DNA from 4 places in the Glutamicibacter sp. St.4D3 genome. Region 2 is predicted to be linked to each of the others. Evidence: riboswitches for the same ligand, from Rfam matches in the RefSeq annotation. Region 2 holds a riboswitch; each other region holds the start of a gene.
The links. A riboswitch is a leader RNA that binds a small molecule or an ion and turns the genes downstream of it on or off. The one in region 2 is predicted to bind S-adenosylmethionine.
Positions count from the first base shown of each region.

Region 1: linked by a shared signal. The riboswitch ahead of AC6I21_RS01215 (acyl-CoA dehydrogenase family protein) and the one ahead of AC6I21_RS15150 (flavin reductase family protein) in region 2 are both predicted to bind S-adenosylmethionine.
Region 3: linked by a shared signal. The riboswitch ahead of AC6I21_RS01150 (O-acetylhomoserine aminocarboxypropyltransferase/cysteine synthase family protein) and the one ahead of AC6I21_RS15150 (flavin reductase family protein) in region 2 are both predicted to bind S-adenosylmethionine.
Region 4: linked by a shared signal. The riboswitch ahead of AC6I21_RS02925 (methylenetetrahydrofolate reductase) and the one ahead of AC6I21_RS15150 (flavin reductase family protein) in region 2 are both predicted to bind S-adenosylmethionine.

Region 1 is NZ_AP039380.1:240,389-247,649, reverse strand. It holds gene ggt (gamma-glutamyltransferase) at 1-800, shown strand, start outside; gene AC6I21_RS01220 (LLM class flavin-dependent oxidoreductase) at 892-2,295, opposite strand; gene AC6I21_RS01215 (acyl-CoA dehydrogenase family protein) at 2,341-3,681, opposite strand; SAM riboswitch class I at 3,697-3,786, opposite strand; SAM riboswitch class I at 4,051-4,161, shown strand; gene AC6I21_RS01210 (ABC transporter ATP-binding protein) at 4,167-4,994, shown strand; gene AC6I21_RS01205 (aliphatic sulfonate ABC transporter substrate-binding protein) at 5,086-6,099, shown strand; gene AC6I21_RS01200 (ABC transporter permease) at 6,103-6,927, shown strand; gene acs (acetate--CoA ligase) at 6,960-7,261, shown strand, end outside.
Region 2 is NZ_AP039380.1:3,291,818-3,299,078, reverse strand. It holds gene AC6I21_RS15160 (PQQ-dependent sugar dehydrogenase) at 1-117, opposite strand, end outside; gene AC6I21_RS15155 (acyl--CoA ligase family protein) at 193-1,803, opposite strand; SAM riboswitch class IV at 2,100-2,217, shown strand; gene AC6I21_RS15150 (flavin reductase family protein) at 2,326-2,826, shown strand; gene dnaB (replicative DNA helicase) at 3,466-4,830, shown strand; gene AC6I21_RS15140 (ZIP family metal transporter) at 5,200-5,937, shown strand; gene AC6I21_RS15135 (GNAT family N-acetyltransferase) at 5,951-6,283, opposite strand; gene AC6I21_RS15130 (pirin family protein) at 6,340-7,261, opposite strand, start outside.
Region 3 is NZ_AP039380.1:225,279-232,539, reverse strand. It holds gene AC6I21_RS01170 (flavin reductase family protein) at 1-1,382, shown strand, start outside; gene AC6I21_RS01165 (methylated-DNA--[protein]-cysteine S-methyltransferase) at 1,585-2,226, opposite strand; gene AC6I21_RS01160 (RNA polymerase sigma factor) at 2,223-2,720, opposite strand; gene AC6I21_RS01155 (histidine phosphatase family protein) at 2,834-3,403, opposite strand; SAM riboswitch class I at 3,541-3,635, shown strand; gene AC6I21_RS01150 (O-acetylhomoserine aminocarboxypropyltransferase/cysteine synthase family protein) at 3,758-5,122, shown strand; gene AC6I21_RS01145 (CoA-binding protein) at 5,122-5,616, shown strand; gene AC6I21_RS01140 (MFS transporter) at 5,743-7,050, shown strand; gene AC6I21_RS01135 (DeoR/GlpR family DNA-binding transcription regulator) at 7,186-7,261, shown strand, end outside.
Region 4 is NZ_AP039380.1:622,356-629,616, forward strand. It holds gene AC6I21_RS02905 (flavin monoamine oxidase family protein) at 1-1,365, shown strand, start outside; gene AC6I21_RS02910 (2-hydroxyacid dehydrogenase) at 1,362-2,309, opposite strand; gene AC6I21_RS02915 (deoxyguanosinetriphosphate triphosphohydrolase family protein) at 2,467-3,999, opposite strand; gene AC6I21_RS02920 (hypothetical protein) at 4,053-4,457, opposite strand; SAM riboswitch class I at 4,871-4,961, shown strand; gene AC6I21_RS02925 (methylenetetrahydrofolate reductase) at 5,073-5,993, shown strand; gene metE (5-methyltetrahydropteroyltriglutamate--homocysteine S-methyltransferase) at 6,077-7,261, shown strand, end outside.

The DNA.
Region 1 (7,261 bases), 290 kb from region 2:
ACGTCGGGGATCCGGCATTCGTCGATGTGCCCACCCGCCAGCTGACCGACCGACTCTTCGGGGCCGAGCGGGCCTGCGCCCTGGATCCGCAGCGCGCCTCCGTGAAACCGGTAGCGCCGGGCGATGCCGCCAATTATGACGGGCGGTGCCCCACCGAAGCCGGTGTGGTGGCGCAGGAGAAGGACACGGAGAACATCTCGACCACGCACCTGTCGGTGGCCGACCGGTGGGGCAACGTCGTGTCCTACACGCTGACCATTGAACAGACCGGCGGTTCGGGCATCGTGGTGCCGGGCCGCGGGTTCCTGCTCAACAACGAGTTGACCGACTTCTCCACCGTCTACGATCCGGCCGACCCGAACCGCATCGAGCCGGGCAAGCGGCCGCGCTCCTCCATGGCGCCGACCATTGTGCTCAAGGACCGCAAGCCGGTGCTGGCGGTTGGCTCCCCGGGCGGCTCGACGATCATCACCACGGTGCTGCAGACCCTGGTCAACCGCGTGGATCTGGGCATGGAGCTTCCCGAGGCGATTGCCGCGCCGCGCGCCTCACAGCGCAACACTACCGCGGTCACCGCCGAACCGGAGTTCATTGCCGATGATGCCCGGATGCTGGAGCCCTTCGGCCACCAGTTCGTGCCGTCCGGGGATTCCTTTACCCCGCAGGCGGAGATCGGTGCGGTGGCGGCCGTGGAGATCGGCCCGCGGGGCAAGCTGACCGCCGCGGCCGAACCGACCCGGCGCGGGGGCGGCTCGGCGATGGTGGTGAAGCAGCTGAAGGGACACAAGAAGCACAAGTAGCTCCCGCGCATCCACACCGAAGGCGGCGCGGCCGCGGAAAGACCAGTGACGGGTTTTTCCGCGGCCGCGCCGCCCTGTTCACCGCTGGCCGCTAGCGGGCGGCAGCCAGGCGGTTGGCGATCTTGTACTGGGCGGCGCGGTGGGTGTCCTTGACCCGGTCGCCGGCACCGAAGAGCTTGTTGCGCAGCGAGCCTTCGGCATACTCGGTCTTGTAGGCGCCGCGGGCCTGCAGTTCGGGAACCACATACTCGACGATGTCCTCAAAGGTTCCCGGGGTGATCGCGTAGGCGAGGTTGAACCCGTCCACGTCGGTGTAGTCCACCCAGTCGATCAGCTTCTCGGCCACCTCGGCGCCCGAACCGACGGTGATCGGGCCGAAACCGCCCACGCCGACCCACTCGGCCAGCTGCCGGATGGTCCACGGTGAGCCCTCGTCGCCGCTGGCCTTCTGGAAGGTCTCCACGGAAGACTGGATCGCGTTGGACTTCACGTTCGAGCCGATCACGTCGTCCGGGTCGTAGGCCGAGAGGTCCACCCCCATCCACCCGGAGATCAGCACCAGTGCCCCCTCGACGTCAGCGTAGGACTTGTAGTCCTCGTACTTCGCCTGCGCGGTGGCCGAGTCCTGGCCGGTGATGATGGTCTGCATGGCGAAGATCTTGATGTCGTAGCGGTCCCGGCCGGCGGCCTCGGCGGCGTCACGGATCTTGGTGACGGTGGCCTTGAGCATTTCCCGGGTCGGCGAGGTGACGAAGACGGCCTCGGCGTTCTCGGCCGCGAACTTCACCCCGCGGCTGGAGGCCCCGGCCTGGTAGATCACCGGGGTGCGCTGGGTGCTCGGTTCGGTGATGGCGATGCCCGGAACCTTGAAGTACTTGCCCTCATGGTTGATCGGGTGCACCTGCTCCGGGTTGGTGTAGATGCCGCTGACCTTGTCGGCCTTGACCGCGTCATCTTCCCAGGAGCCCTCCAGCAGCTTGTACACCACTTCCAGGTACTCATCGGCGTGGTCGTAGCGTTCGTCGTGCTCCATCTGGTCTTCCTGGCCCATGTTGCGCGCGGCGGAGGGCAGGTAGCCGGTGACCACGTTCCAGCCGACCCGGCCCCCGGTGAGGTGGTCCAGGGTGGCCAGGCGGCGGGCGAACGGGTACGGGTGCTCGTAGGCGGTGCCCGCGGTGATGCCGAAGCCGAGGTTCTCGGTGACCGCGGCCATGGCGGAGACCAGCAGGATCGGGTCGTTGACCGGGGCCTGGGCACCGGTGCGCAGCGGGGATTCGTTGGTGCCGTTGTAGACGTCATAGGTGCCCAGCACATCGGCGATGAACAGCCCGTCGAACTTGCCCTTTTCCAGCACCTTGGCCAGGTGGGTCCAGTAGCCCAGGGTGTTGTAGCTTGCGGCTTGGTCCTGCGGGTGGCGCCAGAGTCCGGGCGACTGGTGGGCGACACAGTTCATGTCAAAGGCGTTGAACAGGATTTCGCGGGGTGTGCGGCTCATGGCGGTCCTTCTTTCAGGGGTTTGATTCGATGGTGGCGGGCGGGACTAGCGGAAGCTGACCTGACCCGGGGCGGGGACGTCCCCGGTGGCGTTCAGCCGCACCGGGGGCACCGCGTTGATCTCGTAGTCGCCCACGATGCGGGATTTGTAGATGGCGGGGTTGTGGGTGGCGATGGTGCGGGCGTTGCGCCAGTGCCGGTCCATGTTGCAGCTGGCCTTGGTGGCCGAGGCGCCCAGCGGGTCAAAGAGCTTGCTGGTCACCCCGATGGTCAGCGGCTGGGTGACCGATTGGGCGCGGTTGGCGGCCAACTCGCACACCGCATAGCGTTCGGCGGGGCTCAGGTTGGCGTCGGCCAGGGCGGCCTCGACCTCCAGCACCGCGCCCATCACCACCGACTCGATGGCGAATACCTCGGCCGAGACCTCCCCCACGACCTGCAGGACCTGCGGTTCGTGGCGGACCGGGACCCCGGTGCCGGTGCTGAAGCTGCGGGTGCGCAGCTGGACCGAGGAGCGCAGGTCATTCAGCGCCGCGCGGGCCACGCCGGCCTGCACGGCCAGCAGCACCAGCTGGAAGATCGCCGATTCGGTGTCGTTCTCATGCTGCGGGATGAAGCTGTCCACCGGGACCCGCTCGAACGTGGTGGTGCCGGTGCCCGTCAGCTGCTGGCCGAACCCGTCCCAGTCATCCAGGATCCGCACCCCGGAATGCTGGGTGGCCACGACGGCGATCTGCCGACCGGGCAGCTGCGGGTGGGCCACGGCCACCATGGTCCAGTCGGCAAAGATGGTCCCGGTGCAGTAGTACTTCTCCCCGGTGACGAACCAGCGGCCCTCGTGCTCGGTGGCCGTGGTGTTCAGACTGCCCAGCCGGTTGCCGCCGCGTTCGGTGTAGGCGTTGCCCACAATGTGCCCGGCGGAGATCCGCTCCAGCCATTTGGCCTGCAGCGACTGGTCCTCGAAGGCCAGCACGTCTTCGACGAAGGCCAGGTGGGCACGCCAGAGCTGGGCGATGTGGGAGTCGGCTTCGGCCAGTTCAATCAGCAGGCGGAAGACATCGGACATGCGGGCACCGTACCCGCCGCGGTCCACCGGGACGCGCAGGGCCCCGAAGCGTTCCCGGTTCAGCAGCCCCACTTGCTCAAAGGGCAGGATGCGCTCCCGGTCCCGGTGGGCTGCGCCCTCGGCGATTTGCGCGAAGACCGGTCGGAAGGTGGCGGCCAGGCGTTCATATTGTTCGTCGGCCCCAGGCCCCGGGGTGATCTTCAGCAGCTGCCGCTCGGGCAGCTGCTCGGGATGCTGGTCCAGATCCACGGCGTTGCCGGCAGGGGCCTGGGCAGGGTCGGACAGCGTGTTGAAGTCCGGTTGGGGTTCGCCGAATGACATGCAAGAGCCTCAATTCTTCCATCGGTCCTGGCGGTAGCACCGGCCCGCATGGGGTGGTTGCTGCGGCGTCGTGGAGCCAGATCTCTCGGCCGCTCTGGATGGTTCATCTCATTTGTACCGGCGGTGACGAAGCCGGCTCAAGGCCGGCCGTCATATTTCGGGGCATGAAGCGCAGATGACGTCGAACGCCCGGATCGCGCGAATGGGCAAGACGTTACAGCCTGACCCCGTCAAGCGGCAGAATGATGCAGAATCCACAAGGGATCAAAGAAATACCAGAATTACCGGCCCCGGAAACGTACGCTTCGAAGATTCGTCACATTACGAACGATTTGCCTTCCATCCGTTCGGGACGATTACATGGTGGCGTAACCATCCCGAGCGGCCGAGAGATCTGGCTCGTTGACGCCGCAGCAACCACCATGACGGGGAGAAGGCCTCTTCCTGCATGGACGGTGCTAACGCCAGAAGCGATGGAGATGACAATGAGTACTGTCCTTGTGTCGCCCACACCCGTGGCGCCATCCACTGCCCGATCGGTTCAGTTCCACAACCTGGGGCGTTCGTTCACCGCAGGCCGGCAGACCCGCACGGTCCTGTCAGGCATCGACCTGCAGATCACCGCCGGTCAGGTGGTGGCCATCCTCGGCGCCAGCGGCTGCGGCAAGTCCACACTGCTGCGCACCGTCAGCGGCCTGGATCACCCCAGTGTCGGCCAGGTCCGCATTGGCGGCCACGCCGTGGAGGGAATCGATGACCGCTGTGCGGTGGCGTTCCAGGAACCCCGGTTGCTGCCGTGGCGGACGGTGCGCCAAAACATCGCCCTGGGCCTGTCTCCGCAGCTGACAGCCCAGGCCGGCCGCGAGCTGATCGCCGAGCTGCTGGAACTGACCGAACTCACCCACGCGGCGGAACTTCGTCCACGCGAGATTTCCGGGGGCATGGCCCAGCGCGTTTCACTGGCCCGCGCCCTGGCACGGCGCCCCGGGGTCCTGCTGCTGGACGAACCGTTCGGCGCGCTGGATGCCCTGACCCGCCTGAAAATGCAGGATCTGCTGCTGGACATCCACCGTTCGTTCCCGACCACGGTGCTGATGGTCACCCATGACGTGGACGAGGCCCTGAGCCTGGCCGACCGCGTCATTGTCCTGGGGCACCGGCGGCCGAACGCGGAGCAGAAGCAGAACGGGGCCGGGGTCATCGAGGACCTGATCCTGAACTCCCCCAGGCCCCGCAACCGGACGGGTTCCGGATTCACCACCCAGCGCGCGCATCTGCTGCAGCTGCTCGGTGTCGACCCGTCGGGCCATTAACCCCCGCGCCGCGTCGCCTTCCTGTCCACCCCTCACCCTTGCGTCCGGGCCTACTCCCGTGCGCCGCCGAACCCACCCGCTAAGGATTCCCATGTCAAAATTCACCCTGTCCCGCCGTTGCGCATTCACCTTCGCCGCCGTCGCATTGGCCGCGAGCAGCCTCAGCGGCTGCGCCGGGGAGAACGCCGCTGCCGGTGAGACCCTGACCCTCGACTATGCGACCTACAACCCCCTGAGCCTGGTGCTGAAGGAAAAGGGATGGCTGGAGGATGCGCTGGCCGACGACGGCATCAGCGTCGAATGGATCCAGTCGGCCGGGTCAAACAAGGCCAACGAGGCACTGCGTGCGGACGCCATCGACGTGGGTTCCACCGCCGGCTCCGCCGCCCTGCTGGCCCGCTCCAACGGTTCCCCGATCAAGACGATCGCGTTGTACTCGCAGCCCGAATGGTCAGCACTGGTCGTGGGCAAGGATTCACCGGTTTCCTCGGTCGCCGACCTGAAGGGCAAGCAGGTCGCGGCCACCAAGGGCACCGACCCCTACTTCTTCCTGCTGCAGGCCCTGCAGGAGGCGGGATTGGGGGAAAAGGACATCACGTTGCAGAACGTGCAGCACGCCGACGGGCGCACCGCTTTGGCCAACGGCTCGGTGGATGCCTGGAGCGGACTGGACCCGATCATGGCGTCCGCCGAACAGGACGGTGCACGCCTGCTGTACCGCAACCTGGACTTCAACACCTATGGGGCGCTCAACGCCCGCGAGGACTTCCTCAAGGACAGCCCGGAAGTGGCGCAGACCGTGGTTGACGCCTATGAGAAGGCGCGCCAGTGGGCCGGCAGCCACCCGGAGGAAACCGCGCAGATCCTGGCCGATGTCGCCGGACTGGACGCTCAGGTCGCCGACACGGTCATCTCCGAGCGATCCAACCTCGACGTGGCGGCGGTCCCGGACGAGAAGTTCGTTCAGGTGCTGGGCAACATTGGGCCGGTGTTTGTCGACAGCGGCGATGTGAAGAGCCAAGCCGAGGTGGACGCCGCACTGGACACCCTGGTTGACGACCAGTTTGCCCGGCAGGCCGATGCCTCACAGATTGCGGGTGAATAGGCGATGACCGCTCCTGTTGACCAGCAGCCGGCCACCACACAAGCCGATGCCCCGCGCGCCGGACTGCTCGCCGCACTGCTGGGGCTCCCGCACTGGCTAGTGGGCCTGGTTGTCCCCGCCCTGGTCCTGGTGGCGTGGCAGTTGGCCACGACAAGCGGACTGGTGCCCTCCTATGCGCTGCCCACCCCGGCCTCCGTCATCACCGCCGCCGTTGACCTGCTGGAGCGCGGTGAGCTGTGGACCCACATAGGCATCTCCGCCCAGCGGGTCCTGTTGGGCTTTGCCGCCGGTTCGCTGCTGGGCCTGGTCTTCGGTGCCCTGGTGGGACTATCGAAGCTGGCCGATGCCCTGCTGAGCCTGAGCATCGGGGCGCTGCGCGCGGTCCCGTCACTGGCCTGGGTTCCGCTGCTGGTGCTGTGGATGAAGATGGGTGAGGACTCCAAGGTCACCCTGATCATCATCGGCGCCTTCTTCCCGGTCTTCACCACCGTCTCCCTGGCGCTGCGCCACGTGGATCCCCAGCTGGTGGAGGCGGCCCGCTCCTTTGGCTACCGGGGCCTGCGCCTGCTGCGCACCGTTCAGCTGCCGGCCGTGGTTCCCGCCATCTTCTCCGGGCTGCGCCTGGCCCTGGCCCAGGCATGGCTGTTCCTGGTGGCGGCCGAACTGCTCGGCGCCTCCATGGGCCTGGGGTTCCTGCTCACCGATTCCCAAAACAATGGGCGCATTGACCGCCTGATCCTGACCATCATCTTGCTGGCGATCTTTGGCAAACTCACCGATGCCCTGCTGTCCATCGCCGAACGCAAGGCCATTGCCCGCTGGGCCTAGGGCCCGCGACCACGTGTAAAGGATTTTCTTCGATGACAACCATCGACCTGACCTCCGAGGAAAGCACCGACGAAGCCACCCGCCAGCGCTTCTGGGATGAAGCGGCGAACCTGCTGGACTGGGACACCCGATGGCACACCACCTCCCGGATCGTTGCCGCCGACCCCGCCGCCGAACGCGGCCCGCAGATTTCCTGGTACCTGGGCGGCACGCTGAACGCCGCCGTGAACTGCGCGGACCGTCATGTGGCGGCCGGCCGCGGTGAGAAGGTGGCCCTGTACTTCGAGGGGGAACCCGGGGACCGGGAGACCGTCACCTACCGGGAACTGGCCGA
Region 2 (7,261 bases):
GGCGGTGGGGCTGGCGTCGCTTTGCGGGGCGGCCGGCGGGATTGGCACCGGCCCGCTGCAGGCGACCAGCAGCAGGCAAAGGGCGGCCAGCGGGTACCAGCAGTGTCGGCCTCGCATGCTGCCCTCCTCAACCCCGGGGAGCAACAGCGTAGCAAGCCAGGCGCCGGCACGTCAGCCCACCGCGCGCCGGGTTTAGCGCGTGGTGGCCGCGGAGGGCAGCGGCAGGGTGCGCAGCACGTTCTTTTGCACCTTGCCCGTGGAGGTGCGCGGCAAATCCTGCGGGAAAACGATGGTGCGCGGCACCTTGAACCCGGCCAGCTGTTCGCGGGCGTGGGCGATCAGGGCCGCCTCATCCACCTGTGAGCCGCTGGCCCGGATGACGTAGGCGATGGGGCGTTCGCCCCACTTCTCATCCGCGATGCCCACCACCGCCACATCCAGCACCTGCGGGTGGCTGGCCAGCACCTGCTCGACCTCCACGGTGGAAATGTTCTCCCCGCCGGAGATGATGATGTCCTTGGCCCGGTCGCGCAGCTGGATGTAGCCGTCCGGGTGCATCACGCCCAGGTCCCCGGTGTGGAACCAGCCCCCGGCGAAGGCCTGTTCGGTGGCCGGCTCGTCCTTGTAGTAGCCGATCATTACGTTGTTGCCGCGCAGCACGATTTCGCCCATGCTCTGTCCGTCGGCCGGCACGTCGTTCATGTCCAGGTCCACTACGCGGGCGGACTCCGCGGTCACCATGCCCACCCCCTGCCGGGAGAGCTTGGCGGCCCGCTGCTCGGCGTCCAGCTCATCCCAGTGCTGCTGGTACTCGCAGATCGTGTACGGGCCGTAGACCTCGGTCAACCCGTAGACGTGCACCACCTCGATGCCCAGCCGGTGCAGCTTGCCAATGATGGCCGGTGACGGGGGAGCGCCGGCGGTGGTGATGCGCAGCGGCTGGCCCACACGGTGAGCCCGGGGCGCGTCGGCGATGATCGAGCACACGGTTGGTGCCCCGCACAGGTGGGTGGTGCCCAGCTGGTCGATGGCATCCCAGACGGCGTCCTCGCGCACCGCCCGCAGGCACAGGTGGGTGCCGCCGGCGGCGGTTACCGCCCAGGGCGTGCACCAGCCGTTGCAGTGGAACATCGGCAGCGTCCACAGGTAGCGGGTGTGCGCGTCCATTTGCTGGTGGAACGCCTCACCCAGCGCGTTCAGATAGGTGCCGCGGTGTGAATACAGCACCCCCTTGGGCTTGCCGGTGGTCCCGGAGGTGTAGTTCAGGCAGATCGGGGCCCGCTCGTCGCCGACCGCATAGGGCAGGCGGCCGGCGGGGGCGTGGCGCAGCAGGTCCTCCAACACCGCGTCGACCGGCACCTGGGGGCGCGGGCCGGTGTACTGGTCGTCGGTGACCTCGATCAGCGCCTCCAGGCTCGCCACCTCCTGGCGCAGCCGTGCGGTGTTGCCCAGCAGCTCGGTGTCCGCCAACAGCAGCCGGGCCTCGGCGTGCGACAAGATGTACTGCAGCTCGTGGGCGGCCAGGCGGGTGTTCAGGGCAACGAGGATGCCGCCGGCCAGCGGGACCGCGTAGTGGGCGGCCAGCATTTCCGGGGTGTTCGGGGCCAGCACCGCGACCCGGTCGCCCGGGGAAATGCGTTGGGCCAGCACCTGGGCCAGCCGCTGGACGCGCTCCTCGAACTGGGCCCAGGTGTAGCTGCGCGAACCGTGAATCACCGCGGTTTTCTCCGGGTAGACCTCCACGGAGCGTTCCAGGAAGCGCAGGGGAGTCAATTCTGAGTGGTTGGCCAGCAACGATGCCATGGGGGCTCCTCGGGGTCGGTAACTATCCGGCCCCGCACTGTGACGCAGGGCACCTCGCAAGACATCGTGGCATGAAACTGAACCCCAGACAAAGAAACTGCGTGCCATTGCGCTCAACGGCGCCCGCGGGGCGACCAGCGTAGGAGGCGGTGTCCGTTGCTGAGCTGCGCCGGGCGAAATTATCGGCGGCGAGCCTAGCGGAAGGAGGGGGCGGGCGAAACAATATGTCGAAGATTGCGGTATAAGACAGGAAATGTTTGACGTTACGCCGCGACGGGCCATAGTGTCGTAGACAGAATCAAGAGCGTCAGCTGACAAGCCCTGGCTAGCTGGCCGGCAACCCTCTAAACGGTAGTGGGGTGCTCCAGGTGAGGATTCGGTTCCGCGCGCCACCGCGTGGAACAAGTACCGCACACCGAGGCGTAAAACCTTCGAATCCACAGTGCAGCAGCTTGGCCCTGCGGCGCTATGGGCATTCGACCGTCGCCGACCACGGTGGGCCTGATGCTAAGGATACGAATCATGTCATTGAATCAGGATCTCGACCCGTTGACCCTGCGCAAGGTCTTCGCCCAGCACCCCTCGGGCGTCGCGGCGTTGTGCGCCGAAATCGATGGCGTCAAGACCGGAATTGTTGCCTCCTCGTTTACCGTTGGGGTCTCCCTGGATCCGGCGCTGGTGATGTTCGCCGTGCAGAAGACCTCCAACACCTGGCCGAAGCTGCGGCGGGCACAGCGTATCGGGGTCTCGGTGCTCAGCAGCCGCAACGAGGGGGTCTGCGCCCAGATCGCCTCGAAGAAGGGTGACCGCTTCGCCGGGCTGCACACCCACATCACCGAGCAGCAGGCGTTGTTCATCGAGGAATCCACCCTCTGGCTCGATACCTCCATCTACAACGAGGTTGAAGCCGGGGACCACTGGGTCGTCCTGCTGCAGGTGCACGGCCACCAGGCCTCGGCGCACACCCCGTCGATCTTCCATGATTCCGCCTTCCACACCCTCAAGGTGCCGGCCCTGGTCTAATGGCAGGGCGGCATCGATGAATCCCACTGCGTCGTACGTCGCGGTGGGATTCATTACGTTAACCGCTTCAAACCGGGTTGCGTGTCAGGCGCAGTGCACAGTCCCGAGATGAGGCAGGCCGGGGATCTGTGGACGAAGCCCCGCATCCGAGGGACCGTGATGGGTGGTCCTGCGATGAGTAGCGAGTTTTTAGATCTGAAGTAATCCACAAAGCTTTCCACAGCGTTGTGGATTGGGGGTGGATAACCGTGGTTGACGCCTCCACGCCCCCGAATTGTGGGCTTTCCGGCTGTGGAAAAGATCCAAAACCCACAATGCCGCGGAGGAAAACTTAATTTTTATCCACACGTGTGAAAACCTGAAACACCAAGTCAATCAGGTATTAGTTGCGTTTAAGTGGGGAAATCCACAGCGTTCTCCCCAGTTCCTGCACAACCCCTTCCACAGATAGCTGCCGCTTGTCCACAGATCCTGTGGATAAGCGAGTTTACGCCCTTACATAAGAGGCCTACTGTTGGCTCTGGAACTGAAATATCCACAAGTTTTCCCAGCGCCCCCTAACTGTCGGGGTCCGATGGAACGATACGAGGTGGACGGTGAACCGGTCGCCGAGTTCCCGGTGGGTAGAAGGGGATTTGAATGTCTATTGCCAGCGCTGAGCAGGCTTACGAGAACCGCGACTCCGAGGCGGGGCGTACGCCGCCGCAGGACATCGCCGCGGAAATGTCGGTTCTGGGCGGCATGATGCTCTCCAAGGACGCGATCGCCGATGTCATTGAGGTGGTCCGCGGCAACGACTTCTACCGTCCGGCCCATGAATCGATCTATGAGGCCATCATTGATCTCTACGGACGGGGCGAACCGGCTGACGCCGTCACCGTTTCGGACCTGCTGACCAAGCGGGGCGAAATCGTCCGGGTGGGCGGTGCCGCATACCTGCACAACCTCATCCAGTCCGTGCCCACCGCCGCGAACGCCGGTTACTACGCCGAGATCGTGCGCGAACGCGCCGTGCTGCGCCGCCTGGTCGACGCCGGGACCCGGATCGTGCAGATGGGCTACTCCCCGGACGGGGACGTGGACGCCATCGTCAACGAGGCGCAGGCCGAGGTCTACAAGGTTGCGGAGAATCGCTCGAGCGAAGACTATGTCCGGCTCAGCGAGATCATCGAGGGCACCGTCGATGAGATCGAAAATGCGGCCAACGCCGGTGACGGCATTACCGGTGTCCCCACCGGCTTTTACGAGTTTGATGAGTTGACCCAGGGCCTGCAGGGCGGGCAGATGATCATCATCGCCGCGCGTCCGGCCGTGGGCAAGTCGACCTTCGCCCTGGACTTTGCGCGTTCGGCGGCAATCAAGAACAACATGGCCACCGTGTTCTTCTCCCTGGAAATGGGGCGCAATGAAATCGCGATGCGTCTGCTCTCCGCGGAGGCCTCGATCCAGTTGCAGGACCTGCGCAAGGGGTCGGTGGAGGATGCCCAGTGGACCAAGATCGCCACCACCATGGGACGGTTGAATGAGGCTCCGCTATTCATCGACGACTCCCCGAACATGTCGATGATGGAGATCCGCGCCAAGTGCCGCCGCCTGAAGCAGCGCAACGAGCTGAAGATGATCGTGCTGGACTACCTGCAGCTGATGAGCTCGGGCAAGCGCGTTGAATCACGCCAGCAGGAAGTCTCGGAGTTCTCCCGTAACCTGAAGCTGCTAGCCAAGGAGCTCGATGTCCCGCTCATCGCGCTCTCGCAGCTGAACCGTGGTTCGGAACAGCGTACGGACAAGAAGCCGATGGTCTCGGACCTGCGTGAATCCGGCTCGATTGAGCAGGATGCGGACATGGTGATCCTGCTGCACCGCGAGGACGTGTACGACAAGGAAAATCGTCCCGGAGAGGCCGACGTGATTGTGGCCAAGCACCGCAACGGTCCCACCAAGACCATTACCGTCGCCTTCCAGGGCCACTACTCCCGGTTCAGCAACATGCAAAGCGAAGGGTAGGGGCAACCCCTGGCTTGACCCGAGCCACGGTAGGACAAATCCCGAAGGCGCATCCGACTCCAGCCAGAGGGCCGGCAGCCCGCAGGTGAAGACGCAGGTAACGGCAGAGATCAACGCCAAAAGCACCACGGTTGTCTTTAAATCGAGCTACTACACGCCGTTATCGGGGCGGCGAGTCGGCGAAGCAGAGATTGTCCAGAGTCTTGGTCCTCACTGGCACCTGGGCAGGAGCGAGTCCGATTTCTGCATCCACGGGCAGCACGATGCGGCAGACCCGATCGGGGTGATGTCAGGGCCTTGAATGTAGGGCTGTGTTTTTGGGCTGATCCCGCTCAGCCCGGGCATCCAGGCACCGCTATAGTGGGTGCCATGATCCAGAGCCTTCAAGCCCTGCTGTGGGGCACCGTGGCCGGTTCGGCCCTGCTGTTGGGGGCCGGGGCGGCCTGGTGGCTGCGCATTCCGCGGATCTGGGTTTGTGCGATCATGGCCTTCGGCTCAGGGGTGCTGATCAGTGCGCTGAGCTTTGAGCTGGTGTTGGAGGCCTACCAGCAGGGCGGCCTGGCGGCCAGCGTCGCCGGGGTGCTCGCCGGCGCGGGGCTCTACTTCGGCGCCAATCGGCTGCTGGCCTGGCTGACGGCGCGACGCCACGCCAGCACCCCGCGGACCCAGGACTCCTCCGGCACCGCAATCGCCGTCGGGGCGCTGATTGACGGGATTCCCGAATCGGTGGCCCTGGGCCTGGGAGTCGTGGCCGGAGCGGGAATCAACCCCACCATGCTCGCGGCCATCTTCATCTCCAACATCCCCGAGGGACTGGCCAGCACCGCGGACATGAAGCAGGCCCGCCGCCCGGGCCGCGCCGTGCTGGCGCTGTGGGGCGCAATCGCGGTGGCCAGCGGACTGGCCGCCTTCATCGGGGCCATCGCGCTGGCACAGATGCCCGCCGAGGTGCTGGCGTTCGCGACCGCGGTCGCGGCCGGCGGCATCCTGACCATGATCGCGGACACCATGATCCCCGAGGCGTACGCGGTGGACCACGACTACACCGGGCTGCTGGTCACCCTCGGGTTCCTCAGCGCCTTCACCCTGCACGCGCTCGGCGGGTAGGCCGCCGTCCCGGTTAGGCCTTGGGCAGGATCTGCAGGTGGTGCGGGCGCGGCGGGACCACGTCCGGCTCGAACTCCTGGTGCTTGCCCACATACTTCTTGATGTACGGGCAGACCGGGACGATCTTCATCCCGGCCGAGACCGTGTCATCCAGGGCGAAGGCCGCCAGCTTCGAGGCCAGGCCCTGGCCGCTGTACTCTTCATCGACCACGGTGTGGAAGAAGATCCGCTCCACCCCGTTCTCACCCTGGTAGTCGCGGTAGTGGGCGGCGCCGATGTGCTTGCCCGCATCGTCAAGGACGTAGCGGTCGCGTTCGGGCAGTGCCTGCGGGACGATCTGGCTCATGGTGCTCCTTGTGTCGCTGGGTTGTCGGATGATGGAAAATCGGTTGGCCGGTGGCGCTACACCGGCGGGTTTTCGCGCGGACGCAGCCGCACGGTGGGCAGGGTGGGGGCCGGCAGCGCGGCCGGGGTGTCCTTGGGGAAGGGGCCGAAGCGGTCCTCGGAGGCGTCCCCGGGCTCGGCGCCGATCTCCGCCTGGTACTGCTGACGGAAGGCGACCACCTCCTCATGGGTGCGGCCCACGAAGTTCCACCACATCAGGATCTGCTCGTTCAGCGGCTCCCCGCCGATGATGATGACCCGCACCGGGTCCTGCCCGGCCTGGATGCGCAGTTCGCCGGTGCCCCGCCCCAGATAGCCCAGGTCGCGGTGGCCCAGTTCCTGGCCGTTCACGATGGGGGCGCCGGTGTCCACCATGACCCCGTGCTCGTGCCCCTCGGGCACCTCAATGCACAGTGAGGCCCCCGCCTGAAGGGTCAGCTCCGCGCCGGTCAGCGGCGTGTACACGCTCACCGGGGAGGTGGATTCCTGCCCCTCGGCGCGCAGCGTGCCCAGGAACACCGACAGGCTCCAGCCCGGGCCGGTCAGCGGTTCGGGGCGGTAGCTTTCGAAGGTCGGTTCCATGTTGCGGGCATGCTCCGGCAACGCCACCCACAGCTGGGCGCCGTGCAGGACGGTGGTGTCCTTCGTGGAGAATTCCGAATGGGTGATCCCGTACCCGGCGGTCATCAGGTTCAGCTCCCCGGGACGCACCGTGGCCTTGAAACCTGCCGAGTCCATGTGGTCGATCGCCCCGGTGAACAACCAGGACACCGTTTGCAGGCCGGTATGCGGGTGACGTGGAACGGCCATCCCCAGGCTCTTGGAGACATCGTCCGGACCGTAGTGGTCCAGGAAGCACCAGGCCCCGATCAGGCTGCGCTGCTTCTGCGGCAGTGTGCGGTAGACCGTCATGGCGCGCGGCCCGCCCAGCGGCACCGGG
Region 3 (7,261 bases), 280 kb from region 2:
CCACGAGCATCCGCGCCTCCGGCATCCAGCGCATCCGCGGCCTGGAGATGCCCTGGAACCGGATGCTGCGGGCCACGAACCAGGCCGCCGGTGCCGCCCGCGCCCTGAGCCCATGGCACCCGCAGGAATTCAGCGCCGAATGCGTGGAAACGATCCCCGAGGCCGGGGGCATGATGACCTTCGTCTTCCGCCGCACCGACGGGGCCCCGCTGGCGTTCCGCTCCGGCCAGTACCTGAACATCGCCTTTCCCGTTCACGGGGAAGGCCAGGAACCGGTCGACCGGAACTATTCGATTTGCAGTGCGCCCACCGAACCATGGACCTTTAACATCACCGTCAAGCGCGAGGAACAGGGTCTGGTCTCCCCGTGGGTGCACCGGCACGTGCGCCCGGGCACCGTGCTAGAGATGCTCGGCCCGATTGGCGCCTTCCACCTGCCCGACGCCGAGCGCCGCGCGCGCTTTCTCTTCCTGGCCGCCGGGGCGGGCATCACCCCGATCATCTCCATGGTGCGCACCATCCACGCCCTGCCCGGCCAGGCCGACGTCGTGGTGCTGTACCACGGAGCCGAACCCGGCGGGTTCGGATTCGCCAAGGAACTGGAGTACATTGCGGCGGTCGATGAACGCATCACGGTGTACTACTCCCTGGGGGACCGCTCCGTGCCCGGGGACTGGGAATGGATGCTGGGACGGCTGACCTGCCACATGATTGAGCAGGTGGCCCCGGACGCGAACGGCCGCCACGTCTATGCGTGCGGCCCAGAGGGGTACCTGAACAACGCGGCCCAATTGCTGCTGGAGGTGGGGGTTGACGACACCTCCATCCACATGGAGTTCTTCTCGGGGGGCCGGCAGACCCGCCTGGAATACCAGCAGGAGTTGGCATATGCCGAGGACCTGGCCGGGGAAATGGCCGAGGCGCCCGAATCCCAATTCGAACAGCAGAACCTAAGCCTGTACGACCCGGCGCCAGCCACGCCGCCGGGAAACCCGCCCGGCGCCCTGCCCACGGAGGAGGGCGGGCGTGGTTCCGCATCGGATGCGGCGCCCGGGCCGCCACCGGACCTTGGCGGCACACCGCCCACGGACCCCCAGGAGTTTGCCACCGTCGGGGAAGGCAGTTTGACCATGTCCTTCCTCAAGTCCGGCCTGAAGGTGCGCATCGACCCCGACCAGCGGATTTTGCCGGTCGCCAAACAGGCCGGGGTGCGCATCGGGGCCAACTGCCAGGAGGGCATGTGCGGCTCCTGCAAGGTCATCAAGCTCTCCGGTGAGGTGGACATGAACCACCAGGGCGGGATCCGGGCCCGGGAAATCGAAGCCGGAAAATTCCTGCCCTGTTGCTCCACCGCGAGCACGGACCTGGTCATCGATGCCTGATCCGGTCCGTACCCCCGATCCTCGCGGGAGGACAACAGGGTCGGATGGCAAACGAAATCGTTTGTCGAACATTCTCTCGTAGTGGCGCCAAACCTCTATCACACCACGTCGGTGACGCTATCAGCCTCTCAAGGTTGTTTCACGTGGAATCGGCGGTCGCCCTCCCACGCAAGCGCCGGCACCCCGGGCGTCGCATGGGGAGCTAGAACAGGGTGGAGGGTTGCCGCGCGCCGTTCGGGTTTTCCAGCTGCAGCAGGATCCGCTTGGCCTGCAGCCCGCCCAGGTAGCCGCCCAGCGAACCATCGGTACGCAGCACCCGGTGGCAGGGCAGCACAATGGGCAGCGGGTTGGTGGCGCAGGCCGACCCCACGGCCCGTACGGCCGCAGGCTTTCCGATGCGTTCGGCCATTTGCCGGTAGCTCAGGGTGTGTCCGTAACCGATGTGGCCCAGTTCCAGCTGGACCCGGCGCCGGAATTCGGTGGAGAGCCGCAGATCCAGCGGCAGGGTGAAGCTGGTGCGGTGGCCGCTGAAGTACTCCTCCAGCTGCCGGGCCGCGGTGTCCAATGCGCCCGGCGAGCGCAGGATCCGGGCACCCAGGCTTTCGCTGAGCTGTTCCAGCACGCGCTCGTGCTCCTCCGAGGCGAAGGCCACCCGCACCAGCCCGGCCTCCGTGGCGGCCACCAACAGTGGACCCAGGGGCGACTGCACGATCCGGTACACCGCATCGGTAAGGTGCTCCCGGTGGGCGGCCTGCTCCAGCCGGTCGTGCAGGCTGGCCAGGAGGCGCTGCTCAGCGGCGGTCGGCGGGGTGTTCAGCGGGGCGGTGCCATCAAGCTGACTCATGGTTTTCCTCCAGTTGCTGATCCGGCGTCCATTCGGCGTCGCAGATTGCTGATCCCGTCGGCGGCGGCGCGCCGCGCTGCTTCCGGGGTTCCGGAAAGAATCTGGGAGATCTGCCGGTAGTCCAATCCACCCAAATAGCGGTACGCAACGACCAAGCGTTGTTTTTCCGGCAACTGCTTGACCAGCTGCCACAGCTCCAGGTTTTCGGCCCGGCCTTCTGGCCCGGCCTCCGTCGAGTGGGCGTGTGCGACGGGGTCGGTCTCCAGATCCTCGCCGCGGTGGCGGCGCAGCTCATCGATGGCCTTGCGGTGGGCGATGCGCACCAGCCAAGCCTGGACGTTGGCCTCCGGATCCAGTTGCGGGTAGGCCCGCAGGGCGGCCAGGAAGGTTTCCGACCAGGCGTCCTTGGCGCGGTGTTCATCCAGCAGGGAGCGGCACACGCGCAACACGCTCAGTCCGTGGGCCTGCACGATCTGTTCGAATGGCTGCTTCATGGTGCTCCTGGTGATTGGCTCTCACCATGTAAACGTGGCGGGACAGCTTTTCGTGAGGTCTTTGACCGGATTTCCTGCGACCACCCACCGGGCGGTGGCGGCTGGCCCTGTTCCTAGACCACGACCGGGTCACCGTCGCGCAGGGCCAGTTCCAGTTCGCGCAGTTCGCCCAGGTCCAGGGGCACCACTTCCCCGTTCTCCACGCCCTGGGGCAGGCGGCGTCCGAGCAGGGTGTCGCGGATGATGCGCATGGTCGCCCCGTGGCTGACACACAGGATGCGCTGCTGGGGGTGGGTGGCGGCCAGCTGGAGCAGGGCCGGCACTGCCCGGCGCAGCACGGCCGAACGAGGTTCGGCCTGCTCCATCAGCTCCTGCACCAGGTCCTCATCCAGCTCCGAGCGGCACTGCCCCTCCAGTGGCCCGAATCCGCGCTCCACCAGTTCCGGCACCGGCGGGCCGGTGCGGGCCCCAAGGGTCTTGGCAATGATCTGCGCGCTTTCCTGGGCGCGGCCCAGCGGGGAGGCCAGGACCACATCCCAGCCCTCATCGGCCAGCCGGGCGCCGACCGCGCGCGCCTGTTCCCGCCCGGTCGCGTTGAGCGGGATGTCCGTCTGCCCCTGCAGCCTGCCTGCCAGGTTCCAGTCGGTTTGTCCGTGTCGAACCAAAGCCAGTGCACCATTCATACTTCTTGAGTCTAGCCAGTACTGCCGGTGGCGCTGAATCCCCCGGGGTGCGGATGGCCGGATGGGGCCTGTGACGCGCCGCGCAATCTTTCGACGCACAACTTGGGTCACATTCACACATGTTGAGACACTGGGGGTAACCATCCCGAGCGGCCGAGAGATCTGGTTCGATGACGCCGCAGCAACCTGCCACAGCCGGTGGATACGGTGCTACCGCCAGAAACGATGGAGCTGTCTTCGGCCGTAGGGCCAGTGCAGTGAAGACAGACATTGATTCCGGGATATTGCCTTGATGGCCCTCCCGGCCAATGCCGCGGTGGGCCGGAAGACGAGCCGATAAGGAGTCACGCCACCATGGCCGACCACAAGTTTGGATTCCGCACCCGTGCCCTGCACGCCGGCGGAACCCCCGATGCCGAACACGGCGCCCGCGCGGTGCCGATCTACCAAAGCACGTCCTTCGTATTCAAGGACACCGATGATGCGGCGAACCTGTTTGCGCTGCAGAAGTACGGGAACATCTACTCCCGCATCGGCAACCCGACAGTGGCCGCCTTCGAGGAGCGCATGGCCTCCCTGGAGGGCGGGATCGGCGCGGTGGCCACCGGTTCGGGCATGGCGGCGGAGTTCATCACCTTTGCCGCGCTGGCCCAGGCCGGAGACCACATTGTCGCCTCTGCGAAGCTCTACGGCGGGACCATCACCCAGCTGGATGTCTCACTGCGCCGCTTTGGCATTCAGACCACCTTCATCGACTCCAACGACCCGGCCGATTTCGAGGCCGCGATCGGGTCGAACACCAAGGCGGTGTACACCGAGGTGGTTGCCAACCCCTCCGGGGACATTGCCGACCTGGCCGGGCTGGCGGCGGTGGCGCACCGCCACGACATTCCGCTGGTGGTCGATTCGACGCTGACCCCGCCCTACCTGTTGCGTCCGATCGAGCACGGCGCGGACATCGTGATCCATTCGGCGACCAAGTTCATTGGCGGCCACGGCACCACCCTGGGCGGGGTGGTCATCGAATCGGGCACCTTCAACTGGGGCAACGGGAAGTTCCCCACCATGACCGAGCCGGTACCCAGCTATGGGAACGTCTCCTGGTGGGGCAACTTCGGGGAGTACGGGTTTTTGACCAAGCTGCGCAGTGAGCAGCTGCGCGATTTCGGCCCCTCCCTGCCGGCGCAGTCCGCGTTCCAGCTGCTGCAGGGCGTGGAGACCCTGGCCCAGCGGATGGACGCACACCTGGCCAACGCCCAGCAGGTCGCCCAGTGGCTGGAGGCCGATGACCGGGTCAGCTATGTGAACTATGCGGGCCTGGCCTCCCATCCCCAGCACGAGCAGGCGCGCAAGCTGCTGCCGCTGGGTGTGGGTTCGGTCTTCAGCTTCGGAATCAAGGGCGGCCGGCAGGCCGGGGCCAAGTTCATCCAGGCCCTGCAGCTGGCCAGCCACCTGGCAAACATCGGTGATGCACGCACCCTGGTGCTGCACCCGGGGTCCACCACCCACCAGCAGCTGAGCGAGGAGCAGCTGCAGGCGGCCGGGGTGCCGCAGGACCTGATCCGCCTGTCGGTGGGCCTGGAGGATGTCGAGGACATCATCTGGGACCTGGACCAGGCACTGAGCGCCGCCCAGCAGCCGGAGCCGGAGCACCAATTCGAGATGCCGTCCTATGACGCGGCGGCCTGCGCCGTGCCGGCCGGGAAGGGAGCGAACTAATGAGCACCGCACTACGCACCTGGCAGGGCCCCAGCGCCGCGCAGCGCCTCCAGATCCTGCGCGAGACCACCTCGATCGCGATCGTGGGGGCCTCGAACAAGCCCTCTCGGGCCAGCTACTTCGTGGCCACCTACCTGCTGTCCTCCTCAAACTACCGGGTGTACTTCATCAACCCGGTGGTGGACGAGATCCTGGGCCAACCGGTCTACAAGTCGCTGGCGGACCTGCCCGAGACCCCCGACCTGGTCGAGGTCTTCCGCAAGCATGATGACCTGCCCGGGGTGCTGGACGAGGCCCTGGCCGTGGGGGCCAAGACCCTGTGGCTGCAGCTGGGTTCCTGGCACGAGGAGGTGGCTGAGCGCGCCGAGGCCGCAGGGCTGAATGTGGTCATGGACCGCTGCGTGAAGATCGAACACGCCCGCTTCCACGGCGGGCTGCGCCTGGCCGGGTTCAACACCGGGGTGATCTCCTCCAAACGCCAGCTGCTGGCCTAGCGCTTGCCCGCTGCCCCCGCCACGGCAGGCTGCGGCCAGGCGGGGCGGCGGGCCCGGCAAATAGTGATTGACAAATATCAATCGGATCGGTGACGATAGACAAATCACCGACCCGAGGAGTGCGCCATGGGCGCCAAGCCATTCGCCGCGATCCGCCTGCTGCGGCCCTTCGCGCGCCGCGACTACACCGTGTTGGCGTGCGCCCTGGTGCTCTCCACCCTGGCCCACGGCATGTGGGCGGTGGCCATGGTCTACCAGGTGCGCCAGCTCGGCGGCGGTCCGGTGCAGCTCTCCAGCGTCGCCACGGCCACCTCGCTCGGCCTGATTGGCCTGGTGCTGCTGGGCGGGATCGCTGCCGACAGGTACTCCTGCCGCAAGATCCTGCTGCTGGTGGAAACCGCCTCACTGCTGGTGATGAGCGCCACGGCGGCGCTGGCCCTGACCCACAGCCTGCAGCTGTGGCACCTGGTGCTGGCCGGATTCCTCTCCGGGGCCGGGGCCGCGTTCTTCTATCCGGCCTATTCGGCACTGTTGCCGCGAATGCTGCCGGCCGCCGAGCTGCTGGCGGCCAACGGCATCGAGGGCACGGTGCGCCCGGTGGTGCAGACCGCGTTGGGTCCGTTGGCGGCCGGGGTGCTGGTGGCCTCGGTTTCCCCCGCCCACGCGATTGCCGGGATTTCGGTAACCCACGTGGCGGCCCTGCTGACCCTGCGCCGCATTTCCCATGCCTCGGCCTATGACCGGCCCGCCGGCGGCAGCGGGCAGCAGGCCGGGGGCGGCATCATCCACCAGCTGCGGGAGGGCGTGGGCTACACGGTGGGCACCCCGTGGCTGCGCTGGACGCTGCTGTTCGCGGTGGTTGCGGTCTTCACGTTCATTGGGCCCTTCGAAGTACTGCTGCCCTTCGAGGTCAGCGACCGGCTGGGCGGGGACGCGACGGACTTCGCCTCCGCACTGGCCGCCTACGGCGTGGGCTGCGCCCTGGGGTCAATGGCCACCGCCACGCTGCGCATGCCCCGGCGCTACCTGAGCATCATGATGGCCTGCTGGGGTTTTGGCTCCCTGCCGCTGGTTGCCGTGGGCTTCGTCCCGGCCCTGTGGTGCCTGGTGATCCTGCTGTTCATCGTGGGGCTGACCGACGGGATTGGGCAGGTCACCTGGGGCACGCTGCTGCAGCGGCGGGTGCCGGCGCACCTGCTCGGCAGGATTTCCAGCCTGGACTTCTTCGTCTCCCTGGCCCTGATGCCGGTCTCTATGGCCGTCACCGGACCGCTGAGCCAGCTTGTTGCGCCGCGGGAGATCTTCATCTTCGCGGGCCTGGCCTCCCCGGTCTTTGCCGTCATCGCCTGGTGGTGCGGCCGCTTCTGGCGGGACGAAATCGCCCACCCGCTGGACGAGGGCGCCCCGGAGCCAGTGGCCCCGCAGGGCGAATAAGAGCCCCAAAGCACAGATAAGCAAACATAACGCCAACTTTTGTCCCCCAAATGTCTTGACGATGCCACACAAACAGGCATAAAGTCATACAAACACAGATCGCTGTGGGTCAGCTCACGCACATGGGAGGCAGGAATGTTCGCCGAAGAGAGACACCGGCTCATCACCGAAGCGGTGGAAACACACGGGAAGGTCTCCGTCGCGGAACTCT
Region 4 (7,261 bases), 680 kb from region 2:
TACCACTACATCGACAAGCTGGGCATCGACACCTTCGAATTCCCCAACCCGATGGCCGGGCCCACCCCCTCCACGGTGATCGAGCTGAAGGGGGAGAAGGTCTACGCCGAACGCCCCGACCAGCTGCCCGCATTCTTCCTCGAGGTCGCCGACGCCTGGCGCCGGGCGTTGGCCGAGGACGCCGACTTTGAACGGATGCAGCAGGCCCTGATCTCCCGCGACACCGCGAAGATCAAGGAGCTGTGGGACCGGATGGTGCGCGACCTGGACGAGGAGACCTTCTACGGCTTCATCGCCAACTCGGCGGCCTTCAAGGAAGCCGGCTTCGAGCACCGTGAGGCGTTCGGCCAGGTCGGATTCGGCACCGGCGGCTGGGACACCGATTTCCCGAACTCGATCCTGGAAATCCTGCGGGTCGTGTACACCGACGCGGATGACAACCACCGCGGCATCACCGGTGGGGCGGCGAAGCTGCCGCACGCCCTGTGGAACCACGCGCCCCAGGACCTGGTGCACTGGCCGGCCGGCACCAGCCTGTCCTCGCTGCACCACGGGGCACCGCGCGGTGCGGTCTCCCGGATCGTGCGCGGGCAGGGCCACGGCCCGCACGGGCAGCGCATCGCGGTCACCGAGAAGCACGGGCGGACCCAGGAATTCGATGCGGTGGTCTCCACCACCCAGTCCTGGCTGCTGTCCACCGGCATCCACGTGGAGGAGTCCCTCTTCGAACCGAAGATGTGGACCGCCATCGAACGCAGCCACTACATGCAGTCCTCCAAGACCTTCGTGATGGTGGACCGGGCGTTCTGGAAGGACAAGGACCCCAAGACCGGCCAGGACCTGATGTCCATGACCCTCACCGACCGGCTGAACCGGGCCACCTACCTGCTGGACAACGGCCCGGGCAAGCCGGCGGTGATTCTGCTGTCCTACACCTGGAACGATGACGCGCTGAAGTGGCTGTCCCTGGATGCCGAGCGCCGTACCGAGCTGATGCTGCACTCCCTGGAGCAGATCTACCCGGGCCTGGACATCCGCAGCCACATCGTGGGCACCCCGATCACCGTCTCCTGGGAGGCGGACCCGAACTTCATGGGCGCGTTCAAGGCCAACCTACCGGGCCACTACCGCTACCAGCAGCGGCTGTACACCCACTTCGACCAGCGGGAGCTGCCTGAATCGCAGCGCGGCATCTTCCTGGCCGGCGATGACATCTCCTGGACCGCGGGCTGGGCCGAGGGTGCGGTGACCACCGGGCTGAATGCCGTGCACGGGGTGATGCGCCACTTCGGCGGGGACAGCTTTGCGGCGAACCCGGGCCCGATCCACTTCCTGGAGGAATACGGGCCGATCGCGCTGGACTAGCGGACCCGGCCCTGGGGGATGGCGGCTGCGGCGCGGATCATGTTTCGTGCTTCGGTCCCGGCCGCCAGCGCCTGGACCTGGGTGAGCGCCAGGTCGTAGACCAGCTCCATCACCCGGTGGGTGTTCCCGCCCACGTGCGCGGTGATCAGGCAGCCCGGGGCCTGCCACAACCGGTGGCCGGCCGGCAAGGGCTCGGGGTCGGTGACATCCAGGGCCGCTCGCAACCGCCCGGCCTCCAGCTCGGCCAACAGGGCGGGGGTGTCCACCACGGCGCCGCGGCCGATGTTCACCAACAGCGCCCCGTCACGCATCCGGGCCAGGAACCCCTGGCTGACCAGCCGCTGGGTGTCATCGGTGTGCGGCAGCGCCACGATCACCACTTCGGCGTGCGGCAACAGCGAATCCAGCTCATCGACGCCGTGGACAATCGTGCCATCGGGCAGGGTGCGCGCCGTGCGGGCCACCGGCAGCAGTTGTGCTGGTTTGAAGGGCAGCAGCCGTCGCTCGATTTCCTGGCCCACCCCGCCGTAGCCCAGCAACAGCACCCGGGCCCCGTGCAGGCTGGCGCCCCAGGTGGGTTCCCAGCGCTGTTCACGCTGGCGGTGCACGGCGGTGCCCACCCCACGCAGCGCGGCCAGGACCAGGGCCAGACAGTGCTCGGCGGTCGCGTCCTCGATGGCCCCGCGCGAGTTGCTCAGCCCCACCCCGGCGGGCAGGTGCTCCAGCACCCACTCGTAGCCGATCGACATCAGGTGCACATGCTCCAGTCCCGGAATGCGCGAGACCCTGGCACGGTGCTGCGGGTTGCGGGGCCGCTCGGTCACCAGCACCTGCGCGGGCGGGGCATCCGCGGCAGTGTCGTTCAAATGCCACACGATCGGCTCGACCCCGGGCAGATCCAGGCGGCGGGCCAGCTCGTTGGAGGGAACAAGAACACGCAACACCAAGGTTCATCCCGTCGTAGAAGTCAGGGGCCTGGCTTGGACCCAACCCCAGACCATTCTTGGCACAAGCCCTGCCGCCGCGCCAATCCCCGCAGGCAATGTGACCGACAGGGGCTGCCTGAAGGTTGGGCGCGTTCGGCAGCGACCGGGCCGGGTGCTAGAGCCCGCGGCCCACTTCCCAGATCCCTTCCGAGGTTCCGGTCAGCAGAGCGTTGACCGACACCGCCTGCGCGTCGGTGAAGGATGCGATGTAGTCCACGATCGCCCGGGCCTGGCCCAGGCGCTGGACCTCTCCGTCCCCGGCCGGCCCAAAGCGCTGCGGCTCCATGGCCCGCAGCTGGCAGTACTCCTCGGTGGCGGCCTCCACCGAATCCAGCAGCCGGCGCGGGGCGCGGGAGGCGTCGTCCGGGTCATTCAGCCAGGCCTTGAACCCCTCGGCCAGCGAGGAGATGATCCGGGTCTGCCCGCGCTGGTAGACCGCCAAATCCGAGCGGTCCAGCACGAAGCGCGAGTGCACGAACTTGAGCACCACCACATCATGCCAGGCAGCGTCCGCGAGCCGGACGTGGCCGCTGCGGACCACCGGGGTGCGTTCCACCGCGATCGAGGCCTGCAGCCGGTCAATCCAGCGCCGGGTGAAGCCGGTGACCGCCCGGTCCGCCTCCAGCCCGCCGTTGTACGGCACCGCCAACAGCCCCTCCACCAGGTCGTGTTCCACCCGTTCCACCGAGTCGCGGAACGCCTCCGGGCAGGCGACCCACGGGTCCTTGGCCAGCAGCCGGCGCCAGGTGCGCTCCAGCGCGTGACCCGGGCGGCGCAGGTCCAGTTCCCCTTCGGGGATCTCGGCCAGGGAGCGCGAATGGTTCAGCCAGGCCCGCAGCTCGGCGGAGACCGTGGTGTACTGCAGCACCCCGGCCCGGTAGAAGTCATCCAGGTCGTGCACGGCATAGGCGATGTCGTCGGCGATGTCCATGACCGAGCATTCCAGGGTCTGCTGGTGGGCGGCGATGCGCGGGAACACGGAGAGCACATCGTGCATCTCGGCGATCTCGATGTCATAGCAGGAGAACTTCGCCGCCCCGGCCCCCGAATGGTTCCCGGCCCCGCGCGGCAGGTCCTGCGGGGAGCGCAGCGGCTGGTTCAGCCATTCGTTGCGCGACCACGGGTACTTCAGCACCCCGGCGCGCACCGCCCGGGTCAGGTTCAGCCCGCGGGCGGTGGCGTCGCAGCTGTCCAGGGCGGTGAGGATGCGAAAGGTCTGGGCGTTGCCCTCAAACCCGTCGGGCAGCCCCAGGCTCTGCCGCGCCACCCGGTCCAGCTCCTGCTCACCCAGGTGCCCAAACGGCGGGTGGCCCAGGTCGTGGGCGGCGGCCGCGGCCTGCACCACCACCGGGTCGCAGCCGCCCAGCTCCTCCACCAGCTGTTGGGTGCGCGGATCCGAGTTGCGCAGCCCGATCGCGATCGAGCGGGCCACGGCCGACACCTTCAGCGAATGGGTCAGCCGGTTGTGCACCACGGTGCCGGCCCCGGCCTGCGGGATCACCTGGGTGACCGCGGAGAGCCGGGAAAAGTAGGGGGAGAAGCGGATCCGCTCAATGTCCACACGGAACTCGTCCTCATCGGGGCGTGCAGCTTCGTTGATGGCGCGCTCGCGCCCGCCGCTTAGGTGGGTCTTCTGCCTGGCATTCATCGTAGTCACCAGCCTAGATGATGCACCGGCCGCGGTCCGGGAAGCGTGCGGGTTCATGCCCCGGCCCGCCGATCCAGCGGGCGGGCCGGGCGGCGCAGCAGCAGTGCACCGAGGGTGAACCCGATGTACACCAGCGCGGCCAGGAAGGACTGGGTTCCGAAAAACCAGCTCAGCTGCCCGTACCAGCTCAAGAGCACACAGCCGGTGGCGGTGAGCACCACCAGCCCGGCGGCCGGCCAGCGCCGGGGCAACTCCTCCAGCACCCGGCCCTGCACTGCCAGCAGCAGCCCGTAGACCAGCAGGCAGGCCCCGGTCAGCACCAGCAGGCCGCTGACCGTGCCGCCGTACTGCACCTGCTGGCGCAGCGGCTGCAGGAGGCGCGAATACAGCATCGGCAACACCAGCGAGGCGACCAGGCACAGCACCACGGTCAAGGACAGGCGGATTGCGGTGTACATTGCGGCTCCTTGGCACCGGTCCGGCCCCTGCGTCCGCGGCCCCGGGCGCCGCGGTGCTGCGCGGCGCCCGGGGCCGCGGTGCTGCGCGGCGCCTGCCGGCGCACCCAGTGGCCGAAGGCTTTCATCCTTTCCCGCAGTGTATGTGATCGGCCGGGCTTTGGCACGGGCCGCACGGGGCGTCATCACCGCGTCACACAAAGCCGCCCGGTGCAACACTTCAGCGGCCCTGCCCCCGGTGCGCCCCCGGCAACCCGGGGAAAACCGGTCACCGCCCACGCGTCACACTGAGGGCGTAAGAATCGCGTCATCTTAACGTTCACGCGTCACATGACGGGGTGGGACGGCGGATGACGCGGTGCGGCCCGGCGTGCTTGCGCCGCCGCCGGGCCCTGGCGAACGATGGAATCACCAACAACCCATCAAGAGCGGCTAAGAGATCTGGCTCGACGACGCCGCAGCAACCACCGGGAAACCGAAAGGTGCTAATGCCAGAAACGATGGAGCAGTACCGTCCGATCCGCCCCGGCCGCCGCGCCGGGCCCGGCCGCTGCCGGGCGCACCCCCCAGGGTGCGGGTCACGGTGCACTGCCTCGTCGCTGACACGAGGAGGAACACATGCCCGGTTCGGTGGCCCCACCGTCCCTGTCCTACGAGCTCTACCCGCCGGTGAACCGCGAGGTGGCCGAGTCGGTCTACCACAGCATCGAGCAGCTGGCCGACACCAGCCCGGACTACGTCTCGGTCACCTATTCGGGCACCCCGGCCCGCCGCGCCCAGTCCCTGGCGCTGATCGAACACCTCGTCACCCAGACCAAGCTGCGCCCGCTGGCGCACCTGACCTGTGTGGGGGAGTCGGCGCAGTCGCTGCGCGTGCTGATCCGCCACTTCATCGCCCTGGGGGTGCGCGGGGTGCTGGCGCTACGCGGTGACCTGCCGCAGGACCCGCAGGGCTGGCGCGGTGAATTCCCGTTCGCCCGCTACCTGATCGAGCTGATCCGCCAGGTGGAGGACGAACACGCCGCCTCCCTGGCCGGGGGCCGGCTGGGGGTGGGGGTGGCCGCCTACCCGCACCGCCACCCCGAGTCCCCGAGCTTCGAGCACGACATCGAGGTGCTGCTGGGCAAGCAGCGCTCCGGGGCGGACTATGCGATCACCCAGGTCTACTTCCAGCCCGAGGACTATCGGGGGCTGCTCGCCGCGGCCCGCCGCGCCGGGGTGTGCATCCCGATCATCCCCGGCATCATCCCGCTCAATTCGCTGCGCCGGCTGAACCGGCTGGCGGCGCTGACCGGGGTGCAGCCGGACCCGATCCTGGCCCACGCGCTGCAAAGCGCGACCAGCGACGCCGAACGCCACCGCATCGGGGTGCGCTGGGCGGTGGACCTGGCCCGGGCGGCGTTCGATGACGGGGCCCCGGGGCTGCACCTGTACACGTTCAACGACCACCGCGGCAGCCTGGACGTGATCGAGCAGCTGCAGCTGCCCGGCGCCCGCAGCACCCTGGCCCAATCCTGGGCCGCCCACAGCGGGACCTAGGCGCCCGTTTCCACCGACGAACCACCGAATTAACCATCGACCCGGCCGGGCACCCCGGTCCGGCAGAAAACTAGGAGAACACCATGAGCAAGCAGCACTTCCCGCAGGCCAGCATCCTCGGCTACCCGCGCATCGGCCGGCGCCGCGAACTGAAAAAGGCGCTGGAGGCGCACTGGGCCGGCACCCTGACCGAGCAGCAGCTGCACGAGCGGGCCTTTGCCGTGCAGCAGCAGAACCTGGAACGCCTGGTGCAGCTGGGGCTTGACCCGGCGAACGGCTCCCTGCCCGGGGACCACGCCTACTACGACCAGGTGCTGGACACGCTGGTGGCGCTCGGGGCGGTGCCCTCCCGCTTCGCCGAGGTGCTCAGCGCCCCGCTGAGCACCGCCGACGCCTTCACCCTGGCCCGCGGTGACGCGCAGCGCGCCCCACTGGAAATGACCAAGTGGTTCGACACCAACTACCACTACCTGGTCCCGGAGCTCGGCGAGCGCACCACCCTGCGCGCCAACCCCGCCGGGCTGCTGGAGAACTTCACCGCCCACGCCCGGGCCGGGCACACCATCCGCCCCACCCTGGTCGGCCCGATCAGCTTCCTGCTGCTGGCCAAGGCCGAGGAGGGCGCCGCCCGCTCCGGGTTCACGCCGCTGCACCGGATCGATGAGCTCGTCGAGGTCTACGCCCAGCTGCTGGCCGAGCTGGCCGCCGCCGGGGTGGGCTGGGTGCAGCTGGATGAGCCGGCCCTGGTCACCGAGGCCGGTGCCCGGCACGCGGTGCCCGGCGGCCTGGCCGAACGCGTGTACCGCCAGCTGTCCTCCGGCCCGCGCCCGGCGCTGCTGGTCACCACCGGGTACGGCACCGCCGGGCAGCTCACCCGCCCCGGTGAGGGCCTGGGGGTACTGGCCCGGGCCGGGGTGGACGCGGTGCAGGTGGACCTGGTGCGCGGGGTGGCCCCGCAGCCCGAATTCCTTGGCCAGCTGCAGGGCACCACCGTGGTGGCCGGGATCGTGGATGCCCGCAATGTGTGGCGCAACCACCTGGGCGCCTCGCTGATCGCGCTGCGCGCCCTGCGCCAGGCGGTCACCGCCGCCGGCGGACACCTGGCGGTGGGCACCGCCACCTCGCTGCTGCACGTGCCGCACGATGTGGCACTGGAGGGGAACCTGCCCGAGGGGCTGGCCGACTGGCTGGCGTTCGCGGATCAGAAGGTCAGCGAGGTGCTCACCCTGGCCACCGGCCTGGAGCACGGGGAGGATGCGATCGCCCGC